3 regions of the Kocuria sp. CH-021 genome follow, and region 3 is predicted to be linked to each of the others. Evidence: riboswitches for the same ligand, from Rfam matches in the RefSeq annotation. Region 3 holds a riboswitch; each other region holds the start of a gene.
What was found. A riboswitch is a leader RNA that binds a small molecule or an ion and turns the genes downstream of it on or off. The one in region 3 is predicted to bind thiamine pyrophosphate.
Positions count from the first base shown of each region.

Region 1: it holds a riboswitch for thiamine pyrophosphate, as region 3 does, so the genes downstream of both, ACPYN7_RS16090 (FAD-dependent oxidoreductase) here and ACPYN7_RS02600 (ECF transporter S component) in region 3, are expected to answer to the same signal.
Region 2: it holds a riboswitch for thiamine pyrophosphate, as region 3 does, so the genes downstream of both, thiM (hydroxyethylthiazole kinase) here and ACPYN7_RS02600 (ECF transporter S component) in region 3, are expected to answer to the same signal.

Region 1 is NZ_JBNAFK010000026.1:13,176-20,432, reverse strand. Features, by position in the region: gene moeB (molybdopterin-synthase adenylyltransferase MoeB) at 1-1,117, opposite strand, end outside; gene ACPYN7_RS16100 (thiazole synthase) at 1,114-1,986, opposite strand; gene thiS (sulfur carrier protein ThiS) at 1,988-2,227, opposite strand; gene ACPYN7_RS16090 (FAD-dependent oxidoreductase) at 2,224-3,696, opposite strand; TPP riboswitch at 3,692-3,795, opposite strand; gene thiE (thiamine phosphate synthase) at 3,931-4,560, shown strand; gene ACPYN7_RS16080 (hypothetical protein) at 4,637-5,692, shown strand; gene ACPYN7_RS16075 (VOC family protein) at 5,928-6,839, shown strand; gene madM (malonate transporter subunit MadM) at 6,912-7,257, opposite strand, start outside.
Region 2 is NZ_JBNAFK010000004.1:45,683-52,939, reverse strand. Features, by position in the region: gene ACPYN7_RS03985 (bifunctional hydroxymethylpyrimidine kinase/phosphomethylpyrimidine kinase) at 75-1,595, opposite strand; gene thiE (thiamine phosphate synthase) at 1,592-2,275, opposite strand; gene thiM (hydroxyethylthiazole kinase) at 2,272-3,147, opposite strand; TPP riboswitch at 3,139-3,232, opposite strand; gene ACPYN7_RS03970 (nuclear transport factor 2 family protein) at 3,404-4,138, opposite strand; gene ACPYN7_RS03965 (Rne/Rng family ribonuclease) at 4,320-7,257, opposite strand, start outside.
Region 3 is NZ_JBNAFK010000003.1:17,746-25,002, reverse strand. Features, by position in the region: gene ACPYN7_RS02625 (Na+/H+ antiporter subunit D) at 1-168, shown strand, start outside; gene ACPYN7_RS02620 (Na+/H+ antiporter subunit E) at 165-908, shown strand; gene ACPYN7_RS02615 (monovalent cation/H+ antiporter complex subunit F) at 905-1,177, shown strand; gene mnhG (monovalent cation/H(+) antiporter subunit G) at 1,174-1,713, shown strand; gene ACPYN7_RS02605 (DUF4235 domain-containing protein) at 1,772-2,050, shown strand; TPP riboswitch at 2,276-2,395, shown strand; gene ACPYN7_RS02600 (ECF transporter S component) at 2,486-3,106, shown strand; gene ACPYN7_RS02595 (ABC transporter ATP-binding protein) at 3,103-5,127, shown strand; gene ACPYN7_RS02590 (energy-coupling factor transporter transmembrane component T family protein) at 5,124-5,921, shown strand; gene ACPYN7_RS02585 (aminotransferase class IV) at 5,930-6,811, opposite strand; gene ACPYN7_RS02580 (uridine kinase family protein) at 6,840-7,257, opposite strand, start outside.

The DNA of each region.
Region 1 (7,257 bases), on a different contig from region 3:
GGTGCCGGACCCGCTCCTCCCGCCCGGCGTAGAAGGGCCGCAGCGCGGCGAGCGCGGTCGCGGAGCGGGCCCCGGCCTTGCAGTGCAGCACGAGGTCCGCGCCGCGGGCCTCCGGGGGCAGGGCGTCCGCGCCGCGGTCCAGGATCTTCTGCAGGGGCACGGGCACGGCGCCGTCGATGGCCACGAGCTCCCGCTCCCAGTCCTCGCGCACGTCCACCAGGGCGAAGGACGCCTCTCCGCGGGAGCGGCGCTCGAGCAGCCGGGCCAGCTCGGCCGCCCCGACGGTCTCGGCGGGGTCCGCCCCGGGCAGCGCGCAGCCGGCGGCGGGCCGGGCCACCGCGGTGACCGGGGCGGCCGCGGGGTCCGCGGTCAGGCGCATCTCGCGCCAGGTCATCGCGAGCGCGTCGTGCAGCAGCACCCGCCCGAGCAGGGGCTCGCCGGTGCCGGTGACGAGCTTGACGGCCTCGGTGACCATGACCGAGCCGATGGTCGCGGGGAGCATGCCGAAGACCCCGCCCTCGGCGCAGCTGGGCACTTCGCCGTCCGGCGGGGCCTCGGGGTAGAGGTCCCGGTAGGTGGGTCCGTGCCCGGCCCAGAAGACGCTGACCTGGCCCTCGAAGCGCAGGATGGAGCCCCACACGCAGGGGGTGCCGGTCAGGGCGGCGGCGTCGCTGACCACGTAGCGGGTCGTGAAGTTGTCGGCGCCGTCCAGGACGAGGTCGTACCCGCGGATGATGTCCACGGCGTTGTCCGCGTCCAGCCGGACGGGATGGGTGCGGACCTCGACCAGCGGGTTGAGCGCGGTGACGGCCTCGGCGGCGGAGACGGCCTTGGGCCGGCCGACGTCGGCGGTGGTGTGCACCACCTGGCGCTGCAGGTTGGAGAGCGCCACGACGTCGTCGTCGACGATCCCGATGGTCCCCACCCCCGCCGCCGCGAGGTACTGCAGGGCCGGGGCGCCCAGACCCCCGGCGCCGACGACGAGCACGCGGGCGCGGCCCAGCCGCCGCTGGCCGAGCGGCCCGATCCCGGGCAGGGTCAGGTGCCGGGCGTAGCGCTCGAGCTCCTCGCGCGTCAGCTCGGGGCCGGGCGCCACGAGCGGGGGCAGCGGGCTCACGGCCGCTCCCCCACGGGTGCCCAGTCACCGCGCGGGACGTCGGCCGGGCCGACGGCGGGCCCGTCGTCGGGGGCGTCCGTGCCGACCCGCCCGGCCATGGGCGAGGACGCGTGGGCGTGGCGGCGGGCGGGGATGCGCCCGGCCCCGGCGGCGAGCCGGCCGGCGAGCACGGCGTGGCGCATCGCGGTGGCCATCGCCACCGGGTCCTGGGCGCGGGTGACGGCGCTGGCGAGCAGCACGGCGTCGCAGCCCAGCTCCATGGCCAGGGCGGCCTCGGAGGCGGTGCCGATCCCGGCGTCGAGCACCACGGGCACCGACGCCCGGGAGGCGATGAGCTCGATGTTGTGCGGGTTGAGGATGCCCAGCCCCGTGCCGATGGGGGCGCCCAGGGGCATCACCGCGGCCGCGCCCAGGTCCTCGAGGCGCCGGGCCACGGCCGGGTCGTCCGAGGTGTAGGCGAAGACCTTGAAGCCGCGGGCCACGAGCTGCTCAGTGGCGTCGAGGAGCTCCACCACGTCGGGCAGCAGCGTGTCCTCGTCGGCGATGACCTCGAGCTTCACCCAGTCGGTCTCGAGCGCCTCCCGCCCGAGCTCGGCGGTCAGCAGCGCGTCCCGGGCGGTGTAGCAGCCGGCGGTGTTGGGCAGGATCCGGATGTCGTTGCGCTCGAGCATCGCGAAGAGGGAGTCCCCCTGACCGGGTGCGTAGCGGCGCAGGGCCACGGTGGTCAGCTCGGTGCCGGAGGCCAGCAGCGCCTGCTCGAGGGTGTGCAGCGAGCTGAGGCCTCCGGTGCCCATGATCAGCCGGGAGGACAGTTCCGTGCCGTCGAGCACCAGCGGGTCGTGTATGGGGTGGGGGTGCGGGTGGGTCACGTCAGCCTCCTTGGACAGCGGTGATGATCTCGACGGCCTGGCCCTCGGCCACGGGCGTGCGGGCCCAGCGGCTGCGGGGGACGACCGCGGCGTCCACGGCCACGGCGACGCCGAGGCGCCCGCCGTCCCGCGGGGCGCCGTCCGGGCCCAGGGCGCGGCCGACGGTCTCGGCGACGAGGTCGACGACGGTGGCGTCCTCCGCCGCCGTGTGCGGCCGGCCGTTGAGGGTGATGGCGGTCATCGGGTGCTCCTGTTCCCGGGGCCGGGCCCGGCGGCGGCCGGGGCGGGGTCCCCTCGACGGGCCTCGACGGGGCGGTCGAAGCGGTGCGGGTCGGTGGTGGCGAGGTGCTCGGCGTCGGCGCCGGGGTCCGGCCCGGCGCCGCCGGCGACGAGCTGCGCGGCGAGCCGGGCGGCCAGCGGGGCCAGCAGGACGCCGTGGCGGAAGTAGCCGGTGGAGACCACGAGCCCCGGCACGGGCGTGCCGTCCGGGTCGCGGACCCGCCCCAGGTACGGGATGTCGTCCGGGGTGCCGGGCCGGGCGCGGGCCAGCACCTCGACGAGCTCGAGGTCGGTGACGCCGGGCACCAGCGCCTGGGCGTCGCGCAGCAGCCGGAACACGCCGCCGGCGCTGGGTCCGGCGAGGTCGTCCTCGCGGGAGGTCGCCCCGATCACCACGGTCCCGTCGGTGCGGGGCACCAGGTAGACGGGTGTCCCGTGCACCAGGCCGCGGACGGTGCGCTCGAGCAGCTCGGGCGCTCCGGCGGGGACCCGGGCGCGCAGGATGTCCCCGTGCACCGGGCGCAGGGGCGGGTGCCAGCCCTCCGGCAGCTCCTCGAGGTCGCCGAGGCCGGTCCCCGGGGCGAGCACGGTCCAGGACGCCGAGACCATCCCGCCGTCGGCCAGGCGGACACCGGTCACGGCGCCCTCGGCGCTGCGGCGCAGTCCCGTGGCGCGGCCGTGGACGAGGCGGGCCGGCCCGCCGTCGCGCCCGCCCGGGAGGCCGGGGAGCCCGGCGCCCTCCGGGGACCGCAGGGACCCCGGAGATTCCGGGGATTCCCGGGATTCCGACGAGGCCGGGGACCGGGAGGGTCCCGGGGATGCCGGGGGCTTTGGTGGCTGAGCGGACTCGGAAGGCTCCGAGGGCTCCGGGGCGGTGAGGGCGGCGAGCAGTCCGGCCACGAGGCCGCGCGGGTCCACCTGGTGGTCGTCGGGGATCCGGAACGCGGCGGACAGCCGGGGGCTCAGGGCCGGTTCGAGGGCCCGGGCGGCCCGCAGGCTCAGCTGCTCCACGGTCATGCCGTGCCGGGCCTGCAGCTCGCGGAGGTCCGCCAGGGCCTGCCGGTCGGCGGCGTCCACACCGCAGACCAGGGTCTCGGTGGCCCGGTGGCCCACCGTCCCGCCGGCGGCCTGCTCGAGGGCGGCCACGAACGCCGGGTACTCGGCCGCCGAGGCGGTCATGAGGGGGTAGAGGGGCTCCTGCTGGTACTGCACCTCGCTCACCGGGGCCAGCATCCCGGCCGCGGCGCGGCTGGCGCCGGAGCCCGGCTCGGGGTCCACCACGGCCACGGAGCGGCCGCGGCGGCGCAGCTCCCAGGCGGTGGCCAGGCCGATCACCCCCGCGCCGACCACGACGACGTCGGCCCGGACGTGCACGGGCTGCTCGACCAGAGGATGGGGCGCGGTCGCCGGGGCGGGGTGCGCAGACGTCACTCGGGCTGTCCTTTCCTACGGCGGCATGACCCGCATCAGGTGTGGCGGTCGGCGCTGGACGCCCTCTCAGCCCCCGGTGAGGCTCCCGCAGAACCGCTGACCTATCATCAGCGTGTGACCCAGCATACCCGTGCCGCCTCCGCCCCCGCCGACTCCGTCCCCGCCGACTCCGTCCCCGCTGACTCCTCCCTGCGCGACGCCCGGACGGCCGCGCTCCACGCCGCCCGGCTGTACGTGTGCACGGACGCCCGCCGGAACCGGGGTGACCTCGAGGAGTTCCTGCACGCGGCGTACGCCGGCGGCGCGGACATCGTCCAGCTGCGGGACAAGAGCATCGACGCGGACGAGGAGATCGCCGCGCTGCGGCTGCTGGGCCGGGTCGCCGCCGAGTACGACGCCCTGTTCGCCGTCAACGACCGCGCCGACATCGCCGCCCTCGTGGGCGCCGACGTCTTCCACGTGGGCCAGCACGACCTCTCCCCCGCGCAGGCCCGGCAGCTGCTGGGCTCCGACGTGCTGATCGGGCGCTCCACCCACGACCTCGGCCAGGCCCGGGAGGCGCTGGAGGACCCGGACGTCGACTACTTCTGCACCGGCCCCGTCTGGGCCACGCCCACCAAGCCGGGGCGCCCCGCCACCGGCCTGGAGTTCGTCCGCGCGGTCGCCGAGCTCACGGAGGCCCGGCTCGCCGCGGGCCCGGAGGTCCTGCCCGTGCCGTGGTTCGCCATCGGCGGCATCGACGAGCCGCGGCTCCCGCAGGTGCTGGCGGCCGGGGCGCGCGGCGTCGTCGTCGTCCGCGCCGTCACCGAGGCCCCCGATCCCCGGGTCGCCGCGGGGCAGCTGCGCAGCCTGCTCCCCGCCTGATCCCTCCCCGGCTCCCCGCCTGCGCTCAGCACGTTCTGAGAGCATGGACCCACGGACGACGACGGAGGAGTGGCCCATGGACCCCGAGCTCGACCCCCAGGTGCGGCACGCGGTGGAGCGTCCCGCGGAGACCGCCCGCGGCCCGGAGGACGTGCAGCTGCGCGTCCGGCTGGCCGGTGAGCCCGCCCGCCGCGCGCTCGGCACCCACTGGGAGCAGGGCGCCCCGGAGGACGCCGCGCCGGGCGACGACCGGCTGGCCGCGGCCGTGCTGCTCGCCACCCTCTTCGGCGACACCTTCTGGCTGGAGCGCGCGGCCCGGCTGCCCAGCGACGTGCCGGGGTGCCCGTCCGCCCCGCCGAGCGGGCTGCTGGAGCTGACCCGGGTGCCGGGCGCCCGGGCGGCGCTGTCCTCGGTGCTCGAGCGCCCGCTGCTGACCGGGCTCCTGGAGTGGGGCACGAACCCCCTGCCGGAGCAGCCCCCGCTCGCCGTGGCGCGGGCCGCCCGGGACCTGGGCGTTCCCGACGACGGGCGCGTCTACAAGGTGGTGCGCCGCCGCGCCGAGCGCTTCCTGGCGCGGGAGCACGACGGCTCCGAGCCGCTCGAGCAGTTCGTGACCCTGCTGACCGAGGCGGAGAAGGGCCACCGCGAGGACGGCCCCGTGCTCTCGGGCGAGGCCCTGCCGCCGACGCCGGGCCCGGTCGCGGGACCGCCGCCCGCCCCGGCGCCGCCCGCGGCGGGCGGTCCCGGCGCAGGGTCGCCGCCACCGGAGGCCCCGCCCGCGGACCCGCCCGAGGCGCCGCGGTGGGGCGTGAGTCCCGCGACGCCGGCTCCCCCGCCGCCCGGGCAGTACCCCGGCCAGGGGGCTCCCGGTCAGGGCGCACCGGGATACGGCGGACCCGGGTACGGCGCCCCTCAGTACGGCGCTCCCGGGCACGGCGCCGAGCAGGGAACGCCCGCAGGACCGGGAGCGGGTGGGCAGGGACCCTCCGGACCGGTGTTCGGCCCCGGTCCGGGCGGCTGGCCGCCGCGCCCGGCCGAGCCCGAGGAGGACGACTCCGACAACCTCAAGGCCTGGGGCATCGTCTTCCTGGTGATCCTGGGCGTCATCGCCGCCCTGATCTTCGTCCTCTGACCGGTCCTCCGGCCACGGGGCTGCCACGGGGCCGCCACGGGTCCGCCGTGGCTCCGGCGCGGCTCGGGCCGCGGCGAGCGCGGACGGCGCGGCGGCCCGGTCACGGCGCCCGCGCCCGTGACCGGGCGGCCCCCGGAGAGTCCTACCGACCATTTACTTGCCTCGGAAAGCTTCTCGGGCTAGCATTGGGGACACATCAACCAATGCGCTGCCCACGCCGACGGAGAACCCCGAGATGCCGATCTTTCCCCAGAACCCCGCCCCCGAGAGCCTGACGAGGCGCCCTGCCGAGGACCTGCTGTCCGCCGGCACCCGCATGGGCGCCGTGGAGCTGCTGGTCTCCAACCTGGACACGATGGTCGCCTACTACTCGGATGCCATCACCCTCGACGTGCTCGCCCACTCCGGGGACACCGCGGTGCTGGGCCGGGACGGCCGGACAGTGATGCTGCTGCGCCAGGTCAAGGAGCTGCCGCCGGCCCGCCGCGGGCAGGCCGGGCTGTTCCATACCGCGGTGGTCTTCGAGGACGAGCCCGCCCTGGCCGCGGCGCTGGCGTCCGTGGCGACCGTGGCGCCCCGCTCCTTCACCGGCAGCGCCGACCACCTCTACAGCCAGGCCTTCTACTTCGACGACCCCGAGGGCAACGGCGTGGAGCTCTACGCCGACCGCCCCCGCGACACGTGGCGGCGGGAGGCCAACGGCCTCCTGACGCTGGCCTCCAACCCGCTGGACCCGAACGGCTTCCTGCAGGAGCACCTGGTCCCGCAGGACGGGCAGCGCCCGGCGGCGCCGCCCGCCACCCTGGGCCACGTCCACCTGCAGGTGGGCGACATCCCGCTGGGCCGGCAGTTCTACGTGGACGTCCTCGGCTTCGAGGTGATGAGCGACATCGGCTCCGCGCTGTTCATCGCCGCCGGCGGCTACCACCACCACATCGCGCTCAACACCTGGCAGAGCGCCGGGGCGGGCCCGCGCGCGGCCTCCCTGGGGCTGGGCCAGGTCAACATCGACCTGCCGGGCGCCGACGACGTCGCGGCCCTCGAGGCCCGGCTCGCGGACCACCGGGTCCCCACCCGGCACGACGGCGCCGTGCTGCGCTTCGAGGACCCCTGGAACACCCTGATCCAGGTGGGCGTCGCCGCCTGAGGCCCCTCCGCGCACGGGTGTGACCCCGGTCCTGCCAGGACCGGGGTCACACTCGCAACGGAGTCCTGTGGCTCAGCCGCCGGTGAGGAGCACCAGGGCGAAGTAGAAGACCGAGGGCACGAGCAGCACGCCCATCCCCGTGAAGAACGTCGCGGTCATGGCGCCGTACGGCACGAGCCGCTCGTCCGTGGCGGCCAGCCCGCCGGCCACTCCGGAGGTGGTGCCCATCAGCCCGCCGAACGCCATGGCCGACTTGTAGTTGTCGAGCTTGATCAGCGGGGCGATGAACGGCGTGCCGATCATCACGACCACGGACTTGACCAGGCCGGCGGCCACACTGAGCGCGATGACCTCGCTGCTCGCGCCCAGCGCCGTGCCGGTGACCGGGCCGACGATGTAGGTGGCCGCGCCGCCGCCG
Region 2 (7,257 bases), on a different contig from region 3:
TGCACCCGCATGTGCCGCCAGGTGGGGTGTCGAGTTTTTACACGCGCGCACCGGCATGGCACCGAAGATCAAGACTACTCGATCCGGTCAATGCCCGCCAACCGGCGCCCCGTCCCCGGCGCGGCGAAGAAGTCCCGCTCGAGCGCGCAGGCCTCCAGGAACACCTCCCGCATCCGCTCCCGGACCTCCGCCGGGGCCGCCCGGGCGGCGTCGTCGAGCAGCCGCCGTGCCGTGCGGGTGGCCTCCTGGAACCCCTCGTCCGCGTACGTGGCGAGCCAGTCGGCGTAGGGGTGCTCGCCGGGCCCGCCGGCCGCGGCGAGCTCGCCCAGGTGGCGTCCCACGTCCGCGTACACCCAGTAGCACGGGAGCACGGCCGCGAGGCCCACGGGGTAGGGCTCCGCGGCGGTGGCCGCGAGCAGGAAGGTGGTGTACCGCCGTGTCACCTCCGCCGGCTCGTCCCGCGCGCCGCCGTCCCCCGCGTGCTGCAGCCGGGCCCGGTGCAGCTGCGCCTCGGTCTCGGTGCAGGACACGGCGCCGGCCGCGAAGAACAGCCGCTGCTCCTCGTCGGGCGCCCGTGCCGCCAGCAGGGCGAGCGCCCTGCTGTAGCCGTCGAGGTACTGCAGGTCCTGGTCGAGGTAGGCGAGGAAGCGGTCCGGCTCGAGCCGCCCGTCCCCGAGGCGGCGCACGAACTCGAGCTCCTCGATCTCCCGCCGCAAGGCCGCGGAGGCCTCCCACAGCTCGTCGCTGAACCGCTCCGGCACGGTGCCCCAGGTCTCGAGGGCGTGCTGGACGTGGTGGAAGTGGTGGACGGGCCCGCTCCCGTGGCCGACGGAGAGCTCCCCGGAGGTCTCGAGGGCCCCGCGCAGCCAGTCCCGGGCGATCCGCAGGCTCCGGGGCCAGTCCCCGTGCCGGGCCTGGAGGGTGGCCAGGGCCGAGGAGAGGGAGCACCCGGTGCCGTGCGAGTTCTCGGTGGGCACCCGGACGCCGTCGAACGCCACGAGGGGCTCCGGGGCGTCCGGGCCCACGAGGGCGTCCGGGGTCCGGTCCCCGGTGAGGTGCCCGCCCTTGACGAGCACCAGGGTCCCGTGGGCGCGGGCCACGCGGTGGCCCTGCGCGAGGGCCTCCTCCCACGACGACGCCGTGTCCTCGCCTGCCAGCACGGCGAGCTCCTGCAGGTTCGGGGTGATCAGGTCGGCGAGGCCCAGCATCGAGCGCAGGGCGTCCTCGGCGTCGGGCTCGAGCAGGCGCCCCCCGGAGGTCGCGACCATGACGGGGTCCAGGACCACGACCGGGGGCCGGTGGGCTCCGAGCCACCGGGTGACGGCCTCGATGACCGGCACGGAGCCGAGCATCCCGATCTTGACGGCGTCGATCTCGACGTCCTCGGCGACCGCCTCGAGCTGGGCGGTGAGGAACTCGACCGGCGGGACGTGGATGGCGCGCACGCCCACGGTGTTCTGCACGACGACGGCGGTGACGGCGCTCATCCCGTAGCCGCCCATCGCGGCGATCGACTTGAGGTCCGCGTGCTGGCCGGCCCCGCCCGTGGGGTCGGTGCCGGCGACGGCCAGGACGCGGGGCACGCGTGCGCTCACAGCGCCACCTCCTCGGCGGGCGCCGCGCCGAAGGCGCGCACGTAGCGGGCGGCAGCGGCCGCGGGGTCGGGAGCGGCGCAGATCCCGGAGACCACGGCCAGCCCGGCGGCGCCCGCGGCGCGCAGGGCGGCGGCGTCCTCGGCCTGCACCCCGCCGATGGCCAGGCAGGGCAGAGAGGTGCGCGCCGCCGCGCGGGCGAAGCCCTCGACGCCCAGCGGCTCGGGGTGGTCGGGCTTGGTGCGCGTCGCCCGCACCGCCCCGACGCCCAGGTAGTCGACCGTGCCGGCGGGCAGCGCGGAGGCGGTGTCGAGCTCCTCGGCCGTGGCCGCGCTGAGGCCCAGCACGGCGTCGGGGCCGCAGATCCGCCGGGCGAGCGCCACGGGCAGGTCCGTCTGCCCGACGTGCACCCCGGCCACGGGGGCGCCGGCCGCGCGGGCGGCAAGGTACACGTCCGCGCGGTCGTCCACGAGCACGGGGACCTGCCGGCCCACGCGCTCGGCGACGGCCGTCAGCAGGGCGACGAGATCACGGACCGGGGCGTCCTTCGCGCGGACCTGGACCATGGTGGCGCCCCCGCGCACGGCGGCGGCCACGACGTCCGGGACCGGCCGGGGCGCGCTGAGGGCGGTGTCCGTCACGAGGTGCAGGGCCAGGGCCGCGGGATCGAGGCGCGGGCTCACCGGGCCACCTCCTCGCGCACCAGCTCCGCCCGGGCGGCGACCTGCTCCGGCGTCACGGCGTACAGGCGGTCCAGCAGGGCCACGGCGAAGGACCCGGGGCCGGAGGCGTCGGCGGCCGCGTCCTCGGCGGCGAGGGTGTACACCGTGGTGGCGGCCACGGCCGCCGCGCCGGGGTCCGTGCGCACGGCGGTGAATGCGGCCATGAGGGCGCCCAGGGCGCAGCCCCCGCCGGTGATGCGGGTCAGCAGCGGCGTGCCGTGCGGGACGCGGACGACGGTGCCGTCCGGGGAGCGCACGAGGTCCACGGGCCCGGACACGGCCACCGCCGAGCCGGCCCGCTCGGCGAGCGTGGCGGCGGCGTCACGGGCGGCCTCGACGCCGTGCGTGGCGTCCGTGCCCCGCCCGCCGGAGCCGCCGGCGAGAGCCATGATCTCGGAGGCGTTGCCGCGCACGATCGCGGGCCGGAACTCGAGCAGGTCGCGGGCCAGCGCGGTGCGCACGGGCAGGGCGCCCACCGCCACGGGATCGAGGACCCACGCCCGGCCGGCGCGGTGCCGAGCCCCGACGGCCTCATAGGCGGCGCCGCGCTGCTCGGCGGTGGGCGTGCCGGTGTTGACGAGCAGGCCGTCCGCGAGCTCCGCGAAGACCCCGCCCTCGCCCTGGATGTCGGTCATCGCCGGGGACGCGCCCACGGCGAGCAGCGCGTTGGCCGTGAAGTTGGTGACCACGGCATTGGTGATGCACTGCACCAGCGGCGCCGCGGAGCGCAGGTCCTCCAGGGCCGCGGCGGCGTCCTCGGCGAGCGCGGGGTCCGGTGGTACCGGCCGGACGGCTCCCGGTGTTCCGGCGGACGTGGGTACGGCATCGCGCATCTGCGACATCCCTTCGCTAGTACTGGCTAGATCAGGTTCGACGGGTGTGTTCTCAGCCGCTCGCGCGGCACCCCGTGTCAGGTGTCCTGCCAGTCTAGTCGCTGAAGGTGCGCCGGGACGCCGGAGGGCCCCGTCCGCGGCGCTCGGGTTATTCCGGCCGTCCTGCCCTCGGGGGCTGCCGTCCGGGCGGAGGGGCACGCCGGTGATCGGCTCCCCACGGCCCGACACCATCGGGCTCGTGGGGACGTCCTGACGCTCAGAAGAAGCCGTTGCCGTGCGGCATCCGCTCCGGGACGGGCTGGCAGACCTCCCAGTGCTCGAGGATCCGGCCGTCCGAGACCCGCCACAGGTCGTAGCAGGCGGCCGGGACGCGGTCTCCGGGCTCGGCGCCTCCCTCGCCGGGACCGAGCAGGGCCTCGGTGACGGTGAGGACGAGGTCGCCCTCGCCGAGCACCCGGTGCAGGGTGCGCCGGGCGAGCCGGTCGTCCGGGCCGGGGCCGTGCTCCACGTAGCGCGGGTCGCGGGCCAGCTCCTCGAGGGCGTCCCGGTCGGCGCCGATGAGCCGCTCCTGCACCCACTCGGTCACCGCTGCCTTGTTCGCGCCGGTGCGCTCGCGCCCGGTGATCTGCCGTGGTCCGTCGATCCGGTGCGTCCCGGCCGAACCGCCGGGCAGGGGCGCCAGGGCGTCCCAGTGCTCGGCGATCTTTCCCTCCGACACCCGGAACACGTCCACCGCTGCCGTGGGGTCGGGTCCGAACCCGTGGTAGACGCAGTGGACCGCGACCATGTCGCCGTCCTCGAGCACCCGCAGGACGTCGATGCGGAAGTCCTCCGGCAGCTGCCCGAGCGCCGCGCGGAGGCCGTCCCGGCCGTCGGCCCCGAGCGCGGAGTGCTGCCGGTAGTCCGGGGCCCAGTGCCGGTCGATGGCCGAGGCGTCCCGCTCGCCGAAGAGCTCGCGGCCGGCGGTGAGGACGATCTGCTTGCTGTTCATGGCTGTCCCCTCGGGGCTGCGGGCCGGGGATCCGACGGATCGGCCCGGTCGGCCGGCCCGCGTGTCGTGCCACCACGCTACTCGCGCCGTGCCCGGCCCGACAGAGAGGCGGAGCGCACGACGACGGAGGACCCCGACCGCTCCGGTCGGGGTCCTCCGTCGTGCTGCTCGCGGGGGCGGCTCAGCCGCGCTCGGCGGGCCGGCCGCTGGTGAGGTCCTCCGCCTTGACCCCCACGCCGACGACGGTCGGCGCGCGGCCCGAGGTCTCCTCCGGGGAGCGCTGGGCGACGGCCTTGGCCTCGTGCCGGGCGCCCTCCGCGGTGGCCGCCTGCCCGGCGGTCACCTCGGCCTCGCCCGGGCGGGCCTCCGGTGCCGAGGCCCGCCGGGAGCGCCGGCGGGGGCGCGCCGGCTCGGCGTCCGCCCGCGGCTGCTCCGGGGCGGGAGCCTGCGGCGCCGTGCCTGCGCGCCCCGCGCTCCGCTGCCCGGCGGTCCCCGCCCGGGCGCCCTCCGTGGCGGTGTCCCGCGCGGCCGTGTCCTGCGCGGCCGTGTCCTGCGCAGCGGCGCCCGTCGTTCCGGCCGGCTCCCGCGGAGTGGAGGCCGCGTCCGGCGAGGGGTGCTCGAAGGCCTCCGCGAGGGAGTCCAGGCTCAGCGGCCGGGCCTCGGCGGGCTCCTCCGCGGGGGCGTGGCCCTGCGGCAGCTCGATGACCTCACCCTTGATCGTCAGGCGCGAGCCCTGCCCGGCCGGGGTCTCCTCAGCGGAGACCTGCTCGGGTGCGGACGCGGCGGGCTCCTCCCCCGTGCCCGGCTGCTGCTCGGCGGCGGTGTCCGCGCCCTGGCCGCGGTTGCGGCTGCGCTTGCCGCGCCGCTTCTTCCGGGAGCGCCCCGAACCCTCGGGCCGGGACTCCGCCGGCGGGGCGGTCTCCTCGGCACGGGCCGGCTCCTCCGCGACGGCCTCCTCGTGGTGGGTGGCCGCGGCGATGGTCGCGAACGCCGTCCGCGCGGCCTCGGCCTTGGCCTTCTCCGCGGGATCCGGCTCGACGGAGCGCTGCTCCGTCCGGGCCGGCTGCTGCTCGCCCCGGCCCCCGCGGCCGCGCTTGCGCTCCGTCCGGTTGGGCCGCTGGTCGCGCGACTCGCCCGTGGCGCCGCCGGAGCGACCCTCGAGCGGGTGGTCGTGGACCACCACGCCGCGACCGGCGCAGTGCTCGCACGGCTCGGAGAACACCTCGAGCAGGCCGGTGCCCATGCGCTTGCGCGTCATCTGCACGAGCCCCAGCGAGGTCACCTCCGCCACCTGGTGCTTGGTGCGGTCCCGGCCGAGGCACTCCACCAGCCGGCGCAGCACGAGGTCCCGGTTGGACTCGAGCACCATGTCGATGAAGTCGATCACGATGATCCCGCCGATGTCCCGCAGCCGCAGCTGCCGGACGATCTCCTCGGCCGCCTCCAGGTTGTTCTTGGTGACGGTCTCCTCGAGGTTGCCGCCGGAGCCGGTGAACTTGCCGGTGTTCACGTCGACCACCGTCATCGCCTCGGTCCGGTCGATCACGAGCGAGCCGCCCGACGGCAGGAAGACCTTGCGCTCGAGTGCCTTCTGGATCTGTTCCTCCACGCGGTAGTTCACGAACAGGTCCTCGTCCTCGTCCCACTTCTGGAGCCGGTCGAGCAGGTCCGGCGCGACGTAGGTCACGTACGCCTCGATGTTGTCCCACGCCTCGTCGCCCTGGACGACCATGGTGGTGAAGTCCTCGTTGAAGACGTCGCGGACGGTCTTGATCGTCAGGTCCGGTTCCGCGTAGAGCATCTCGGGCGGCAGCGTCTTCGTCGAGCCGGCCCGCTCCTGGATCTGCTCCCACTGGGCGCGCAGCCGGTTGATGTCGTGGGTGAGCTCCTGCTCGGAGGCCCCCTCGGCCGCGGTGCGCACGATGACTCCCGCCCCGTCCGGCAGCCGGTCCTTGAGGATCTTCTTCAGCCGGGCACGCTCGACGTCGGGCAGCTTCCGGGAGATCCCGGTCATCGACCCGCCCGGGACGTAGACCAGGTACCGGCCGGGCAAGGAGATCTGGCTCGTGAGCCGCGCACCCTTGTGCCCGACCGGGTCCTTGGTGACCTGCACCAGGACCGAGTCCCCGGACTTCAGCGCGACCTCGATCCGGCGGGGCCCGCCCTCGAGCCGCGACGCGTCCCAGTTGACCTCGCCGGCGTACAGCACGGCGTTGCGGCCGCGGCCGATGTCGATGAACGCGGCCTCCATGGACGGCAGCACGTTCTGCACCTTGCCCACGTAGACGTTGCCGATCAGGGAGTCCTGCTGGGTGTGCGAGACGAAGTGCTCGGCCAGGACGCCGTCCTCCAGGACGCCGATCTGGATCCGGTTGTCCTTCTGCCGCACCAGCATCTGCCGCTCGACGGACTCGCGGCGGGCCAGGAACTCCGCCTCGGTGATCACCTGGCGGCGGCGGCCGGTCTGGCGGGACTCGCGCCGGCGCTGCTTCTTGGCCTCGAGCCGCGTGGAGCCCTTCACGGCCACGACCTCGTCGACCGTGGCGGAGTCCGCGGCGCGCGGCGCCCGGACCCGCGTCACGGTGTTGGGCGGGTCGTCGTCGCTGCCGCCCACGAGCTCCATGTCGACCTCGCCGCGGCGGCGGCGACGGCGCCGGCGGCTGGTGGTGCCCCCGCCCGAGCCCTGTCCGGCCTCCTCGCCCTCGTCGGCGAGCTCGGCCGTGTCCGGCTCCTCGGGACCGTCGCCCGGGTCCTCGGCGGAGGCGTTCTCCTCCTGCTGGCGGCGCCGCGCCTCGCGGCGGCGGGCCGCGCGCTGCTGAGCGGCCTCGCGCAGCTCGTCGAGGTCCGGGGCGTGGAACATCAGCGAGGTCGCCGCCACGGCGGCGGACAGCGCCGTGCGCGGCTCGTCGCCGTCGGTGCCCTCGGCGTCGGCATTCCGGTCGCCGGTGTTCTCGTCGTCGGTGGTCCCGTTGCCGGCGTTCCGGTCGTCGTTGGCCCCGTTCCCGGCACCCTCGGCGTCGGCATTCCCGTTGCCGATGTTCCGGTCGTCGGTGGTCTCGTTTCCGGCACCCCCGCCGTCGGCATTCCCGTTGCCGGCGTTCCGGTCGTCGGTGGCCCCG
Region 3 (7,257 bases):
GGGGCCTCGGCCCTCGTCGCGGTGGGCGTGGCCCTGACGGTGTTCGCCGGGCCGCTGTTCCAGCTCGCGGACAACGCCGCGGAGAACCTCTCCCGCCCCGAGCGCTACGTCGAGGCCGTGCTGGACCCTGCGTCCGCGCCGCGGCCCGTGGTGGAGGAGACCCCGTGACCCGGCCCAGGAACTCCCTGCTCGTCGAGCTGCCGCTGCTGGTGTGGCTCGTGGTCGTGTGGGGCGCCCTGTGGGGGGACTTCGGCCTCGGCAACCTGCTGGTCGGCCTGGTGCTGGCCCTGCTCGTGACGTGGGTGCTCTATCTCCCGCCCGTGCAGCTGTCCGGCCGGTTCAACGTCCTCCAGTTCGCGGTCTTCGCCGTGACCTTCGTGTGGCAGGTCGCCAAGGCGAGCGTCGAGGTGATGCTCATCGCGATCCTCGTGGGGCCGCGCGCGCGCAACGCCGTGGTCGGCGTGCGCCTGCGCACCCGCTCGGACCTGCTCCTGACGGCCACCGGGCACACCATGACCCTGATCCCCGGCTCATTCGTCGTGGAGGTGGACCGTGCCGCCGGGACGCTGTACTTCCACGCGCTCAACGTCCGCAACGCCGAGGAGGCCGAACGGTTCCGCCGCTCCGCGCTGCGGGTGGAGGCCGCCTGGATCAGGATCATGGGCACGCCGGAGGAGCTCGCCGCACTGCGGGCCGAGCGCCGCGGAGGAGGACCCGCCGGCACGGACCACCGGGACAGCGCCGCGATCGGCTCCCCGGTCACCGCGAGCCAGCAGATCGTGGGCGGCCGCCGCGACGACGCCCCGGCCGATCCGACGGCCGATCCGGCGGCCGATCCGACGGCCCAAGGCCCGACCGACGCCCCGACCGATGCCCCGACCGATGCCCCCGAGGAGGACCGCCCGTGATGGAGATCGCCGTGGCCGTCGCGGCCGTGCTGCTCAGCGCGGCCGCGGCGGGCACCCTGTACCGCCTCGCCAAGGGTCCCTCCCTGCTGGACCGGGTGGTGGCCACCGACGTGCTGCTGGCCGTCGTCGCGGCCGCCCTCGCCGTGGAGATGGCCTACCACGGGCACCTCAACAACCTGATCCTCATGGTGATCGTCTCCCTGGTCGGCTTCATCGGCTCGGTGACGGTGGCCCGCTTCGCCACCCAGACCGCCGAGCACGGGCGGTGAGCGCCGTGCTGGACACCGTCCTGGACGCCGCCGCGGCCGTGTGCCTCGTGGTCGGCGCGCTGATGTCCCTCGCGGCCGCGATCGGCCTGGTCCGCTTCCCGGACCTGCTGACGCGCATGCACGCCGGCACCAAGCCGCAGGTCTTCGGGCTGCTCCTGATGCTCACGGCGGTCGCGCTGGAGAACCGTGATCCCGTCATGATCCCGCTCATCGTCCTCGGCTGGATCTTCCAGCTGCTCACCGTGCCCGTCTCGGCGCACATGGTGGGACGGTCCACGTACCGTTCCAAGCACCTCAATCGGAACACGCTCACGCAGGACGACCTACAGGAGGTGCTCAACCGGGCAGGGAAGAGCGCCACAGAGAGCGCCATGGAGAGGGCCACGGAGAGCGCCGGGGAGAGCCACGGAGAGGATGCCGCGGGGAGCGCCGCCGGGGATGCCGCCGGGCGCGCCGCCGCGGGGACTCCGGCGCCGAGCGCGGACGGCCGGCGAGCGGACGGACAGCAGACTGACGGATCGGCGGGGACGCGTTAGGCTGGTCGGGATCGACAGGGCGCACTCGCGTCCCCCGGACGACAAGGAGCAGCACTCCATGAACGACAAGGTCATCGAACTCCTCGGCACCGGCGCCTCGCTGGGCGGCGTGGTCCTCTCGCACAAGGTGCTCGGCTCGGTCTGGACGCGCGTCACGGGCAACCCGCCGCCGGCCAAGAACCCGGACCCCAGCGAGACCTGGACGGCCATCATCATCTGGTCCGTCATCACCGGCCTCGTCGGCACCATCATCAAGGTCGCCGTGCACCGGCAGGTCGCGAAGATGGAGAACAAGTCCCAGGAGAACCCCAAGGCCTCGAGCCAGGCCGAGGTCTGAGCGCAGGGCGCACCTCGTGAGGGGCCCGTCCGGTCGCACACCGCTGCGGTGCGCGACCGGACGGGCCCCTTCGTCGTGCTGACCCCTTCGTCGTGCGGCCCCCGCACAGCGGGGGCATCCGGAACCAGCACGGCGGCGTGCGGAAGGGGCGCCGCAGCGTCGCGGCGGGATGCTGGTGCCTGCGGACGTGCACGGGCGGCCGGGCGGCGGGGTAGACTCGGTGGCACTGAACGACAGGGGAGCGCCCCGCCCGGGACACCGGCGTGGCGCTGAGAGTGCGGATCGCCGCAGACCCTCGAACCTGCTCCGGTTAGCACCGGCGAAGGGAGTCGAGCATCTCAGGGGTGTTCCCCGGGAGCGCGCCACCGGCGCGGCCCGGAGGAATCCCGTCCCCTCCTGGCACCGACGGCTCGCTGAGCCCAGGAGGAACCCACCGTGAACACCACCACCCACCGCCCCGCCCGCCGCCCCGGCACGTCCGGCGCCTCGTCCTGGCGCGTCGTCGACATCGTCGTGGCCGCCGTCCTCGCCGCCGTGTGCGCGGTCGTCTTCTGGGCGTGGTCGAACCTGCTCTACCCCGTGGTCGGCACGGCCGCGGTCGCCTACCCGCCCGCCGTGGGCCTGATCGCCGGCGGCTGGCTCGTGGCCGGCGTGCTCGGCGGACTGATCATCCGCAAGCCCGGTGCCGCGCTGTTCTGCGAGCTGCTCGCCGCCGTGATCGAGAGCTTCCTGGGAACCCACTTCGGCCTGCTCGTGGTCCTCTCCGGCCTCGTCCAGGGCGTCGGCGCCGAGCTGGCCTTCGCCGCCTTCCGGTACCGCCGCTTCGACGCCCTCACGGCGGCCGTCGCAGGCGCCGTGAGCGGGATCTTCCTGGGCGTGCACGAGAACATCCTCTACAACTACGAGTGGGCGCTCGGCCACCAGGTGGTCTACGTGCTCCTGACGGCCGTCTCCGGGGCGGTGCTCGCCGGCCTCCTCATGCACGCCGTGGTGCGGGCGCTCGCGGGCACCGGCGTCCTGCAGGGCCTCGCCTCCGGGCGGGCCGTGCGGCGATGACGGCGCCCACGGCCCAGCGCCGTGCGGTGCCCGCCGCCCGCGGCGCGCGCGTCGAGGCCCGCGGCTTCGGCTGGCACCACCCCGGGCGGGACACGGCGGCGCTGCGCGGCCTCGACCTCGTGGTGGAGCCTGGGGAGCGAGTGCTCCTGCTGGGACCCAGCGGGGCGGGCAAGTCCACCCTCCTGCACGCCCTGGCCGGGGTCCTCCACGACGACGACGGGCAGTCCGGGTCCGGCGAGCTGCTGCTCGACGGCATGCCGCCGCATCAGGCGCGGGGCCGCGCCGGACTCGTGCAGCAGGACCCCGAGTCCCAGGTGGTGCTGTCCCGGATCGGTGACGACACCGCCTTCGGCCTCGAGAACCTCGCGGTGCCCCGGGAACAGATCTGGCCGCGGGTGCGGGCGGCGCTCGACGACGTGGGCCTCGACCTCCCGCTCGGGCACTCCACCGCGGCCCTGTCGGGCGGGCAGAAGCAGCGCCTCGCGCTCGCCGGCGCCGTGGCCATGAGCCCCGGGCTGCTGCTGCTCGACGAGCCGACCGCCAATCTGGATCCTGCCGGCGTGCGGCAGGTCCGCGACGCCGTGGTGGCCTGCCTGGACCGCAGCGGTGCCACGCTCGTGGTCGTGGAGCACCGCGTGGCCGTGTGGGCCGAGGTCGTGGACCGTGTCCTGGTGCTCGGCCACGACGGGGGCATCGCCCACGACGGGTCCCCGGAGCAGGTGCTCGGCGCGGCGGCCGACGAGCTCAGCAGGGCGGGGGTGTGGGTCCCCGGCCGGGTGCCGGCCACGCGCGCGCCGGCGCGCCGGTCCGAGCAGGAGCGTCCGGAACGGGAGCGTGCCGGGCTGTCCTGTCCTGAGCAGGAGCGTGCCGGGCCCGAGCGCCCTGGACGGGAGGGTGCCGGGCAGTCCTGTCCTGAGCAGGAGCATCCCGAGCGGGAGCGTGCCGGTCAGGAGCGTCCCGCGCAGGACGGTCGGCTGCTGAGCGCCACCGGTCTGTGCGTCTCCCGCAGCCAGCCCTCGGCACGCCAGCTGCGCGCCCGCCGCCGGGCGCGGCGGCGCGGACGCACCCCGGACGACGCCGCCGTGGGACGGGACCTGCCCACGGCGGTCGAGGACGTCCGCCTGAGCCTGCACCGTGGCCGCGCGCTGGCCCTCACCGGGCCCAACGGCGCCGGGAAGTCCACGCTGGCGCTGACGCTCGCGGGCTTGCTGGCCCCCGTGCGCGGCACTGTCACCGCGCACCCGCGCCTCGACCGCGGGGCGGGTCCGGACCCTCTCGACTGGAGCGGCCGGGAGCTCGTGGCCCGGATCGGAACCGTCTTCCAGGAGCCCGAGCACCAGTTCCTGCGCGCCACGGTGCGCGCCGAGCTCGAGCACGGCCCCCGGCTGGCGGGCACCCCGGCGGCCGAGCGGCAGCGGCGCACGGACGAGCTGCTTGGCCGGCTGCGTCTCGCCCACCTGGCCGACGCCAACCCGTTCACCCTCTCCGGCGGAGAGAAGCGGCGGCTGTCGGTGGCCACGGTGCTCGCCACGGACCCGGACGTGCTGGTCCTCGACGAACCCACGTTCGGCCAGGACGCCCTGACGTGGGCGGAGCTCGTGGACCTGCTCGTGGAGCTGCTCGACGCCGGCACCTCGGTCCTGGCCGTGACGCACGACGAGGACTTCGTGCGGGCCCTCGGCGCCGAGGTGCTCGAGCTCGGGACGCCCGGACCCCGCACTCCCGTGAGCCGTGTCCTCGAGGCCCGCACTCCGGAGCAGCCCGGTCCGGAGCAGCCCGCCCCGGAGCCGCGCGTCCCCGGTTCCCGCACGGCAGAGTCCGGTGTCCTCGGGATCTCCGCACCGAAGCCGCACGTGCCGGGGCCTCGCACCTCCGGATCCGGTGTCCTCGAGGCCCGCACTCCGGAGCAGCCCGCCCCTGAGCCGCACGTCCCCGGTCCCCGCAGCCCGCAGGACGGCCGTCCGGGGCCGCCCCACCGTCCGCCGCCCCGGTCCCGGCCGGCGGGGGAGCCGGTCCGATGAGCGCTCCCGCGATCGCGCCGTCGTCCCGGACCTCCCTGCTGGGACGGACGAACGCGGTGGTCAAACTGGCCGGGGCGCTGCTGCTGACCGTGGTGCTCGTGCTCAGCGCGGACCCCGTGACGTCGGGGACCGTGCTGCTGGGCGAGCTGCTCCTCCTGGCGCTGGCGGGGCAGCACCCGCTCGCGCTGCTGCGCCGGGCGTGGCCCGTGGTCGTGGCGGCCCTCGTGAGCGGGTGGGGCACGGCGCTGCTCGCCGAGGACTCCGGACCGGTGCTCCTGGATCTGGGCGTCACCGGGATCTCGGCCGGCGCGCTGGCCGCAGGCGCGGCGATCGCCCTCCGCGGGCTGGCACTGGCACTGCCCGGGCTGATCCTGGTGCTCACCACGGACCCCACGGACCTCGCCGACGGCCTCGCGCAGACACTCCGCCTCCCGGCCCGCTTCGTGCTGGCGTCCCTGGCCGCGCTGCGGCTGGTGGGCGTGATGGCCTCCGAGTGGGCCACCCTCGCGATGGCCCGGCGGGCGCGCGGCGCGGGGGCCGGGCACGGACCGGTGGGCGCACTGCGGGAGTTCGGCGGTCAGGCGTTCACGCTGCTTGTGCAGTCCCTGCGCCGGGCCACCCGGCTGTCGGTCACCATGGAGGCGCGCGGCTTCGGCGCGGGACCGCGCACGTGGGCCCGCGTCCCGGAGCACTCCTGGCGGGACGCCGTGGTCCTCGCGGGCTGCGCGGCGGCCGCCGCGGCGGGCCCCGCGGTGTCGGTCCTGCTCGGGACGCACCGGTTCATCTGGGCCTGAGCGAAGGATCAGGCCTGCGAGACCCAGCTCGTGACGAGCCGGGTCAGGTCCGGGTCCACCGGCAGCGGCTGGTGGTCGAGCCGGCGCACCGGCACCGCGAGCCGCACGCTGGAGACCAGCCACACGGCGTCGGCCTCCATGAGGTCCGCCGGGTACAGCGGGCCGTAGCCGAGCTCCCAGCCGTCCCGGCGGGCGGCGGCGAAGATCTTGGCCTGCGTGGTGCCCGGCAGGATCCCGTGCGAGGGCTCCGGCGTCAGCAGGGTGCGGCGGTCGCCGCGCACGCGGGCGCAGACCACGGAGGACGTCGCGCCCTCCAGGACCCTGCGGCCCTCCGTGGTGAAGACCGCCTCGTCCGCCCCGAGGGAGCGGGCGTGGCGCAGGGCGGCCATGTTGATCGCGTAGGAGAGCGTCTTGGCCCCCGGCAGCAGCCACGGGTACCCGGCGTCCAGGGCGGGGTCGTGGCCGCGCGGCAGCAGCACCGCGGTCACGCCCTCCCGCCGCTGCCGGAACGTGGTCCCGGGCACGGGGCTCACCACGACCCAGGACCACGGGCCGTCCTCCGGCGTGCCGCGGCTGATCACGACCTTGACGCTGTGCTCGGCGCCCAGGCCGCCGTCCCCGCCGGGGGCCGCGTGGGCCAGCGCCAGCTCCACCGCCCCGCGGGTGTCCCGTGCGGACGGCACGGGCAGCTGGGCCAGCCGCGCGGAGGCCGACAGCCGCTGGTGGTGGGCCTCGAACTTCTGCACGACGCCGTCGACGGCGCGCATGGTCTCGAAGACGCCGTCCCCGCGGGTCAGGCCCTGGTCGTCGATCCGCACGAGCGGGACGGAGGGATCGGCGAGGGCGCCCCCGGGGTGGGCGGCGTCGAGGACGACGACGGTGCTGGTCACGGATCCTCCTGTGGGTGCGTCCGGGGTCTCAGCAGACCGGGCCGGGGTGCAGGATGTCCACCTGTTCCCAGACGTGGTCCTCCGCCAGGTAGGCGTCCTCCTGGGCGGCCCAGCGGTCCCAGTGCTCGGCGTAGTACGAGCCGTCACGGCTCAGCGCACGGTCGTAGCGCAGCGCGGTGGGCAGCTCGACCCACACGGAGACGTCCAGCAGCTGCCGGGCCTCGGCGCTGCAGGCGCCGACGCCCTCCAGGACCACGACCTCCGCCACCCGGGTCAGCCGCGGGGTGCCCGGGGAGTCGGTTACCCAGTCCCACGCGCTCCACTCCGCGTCCCGGCCCTGGTCCAGGGGGGTGAGGACCTCGTCCACGTAGGTCCGCCGGCCGGGCCCGAGGCCGTCCCAGCCCGGATAGAGGTCCTCGAGGTGGAAGAGCGTCACGTCCCGCACC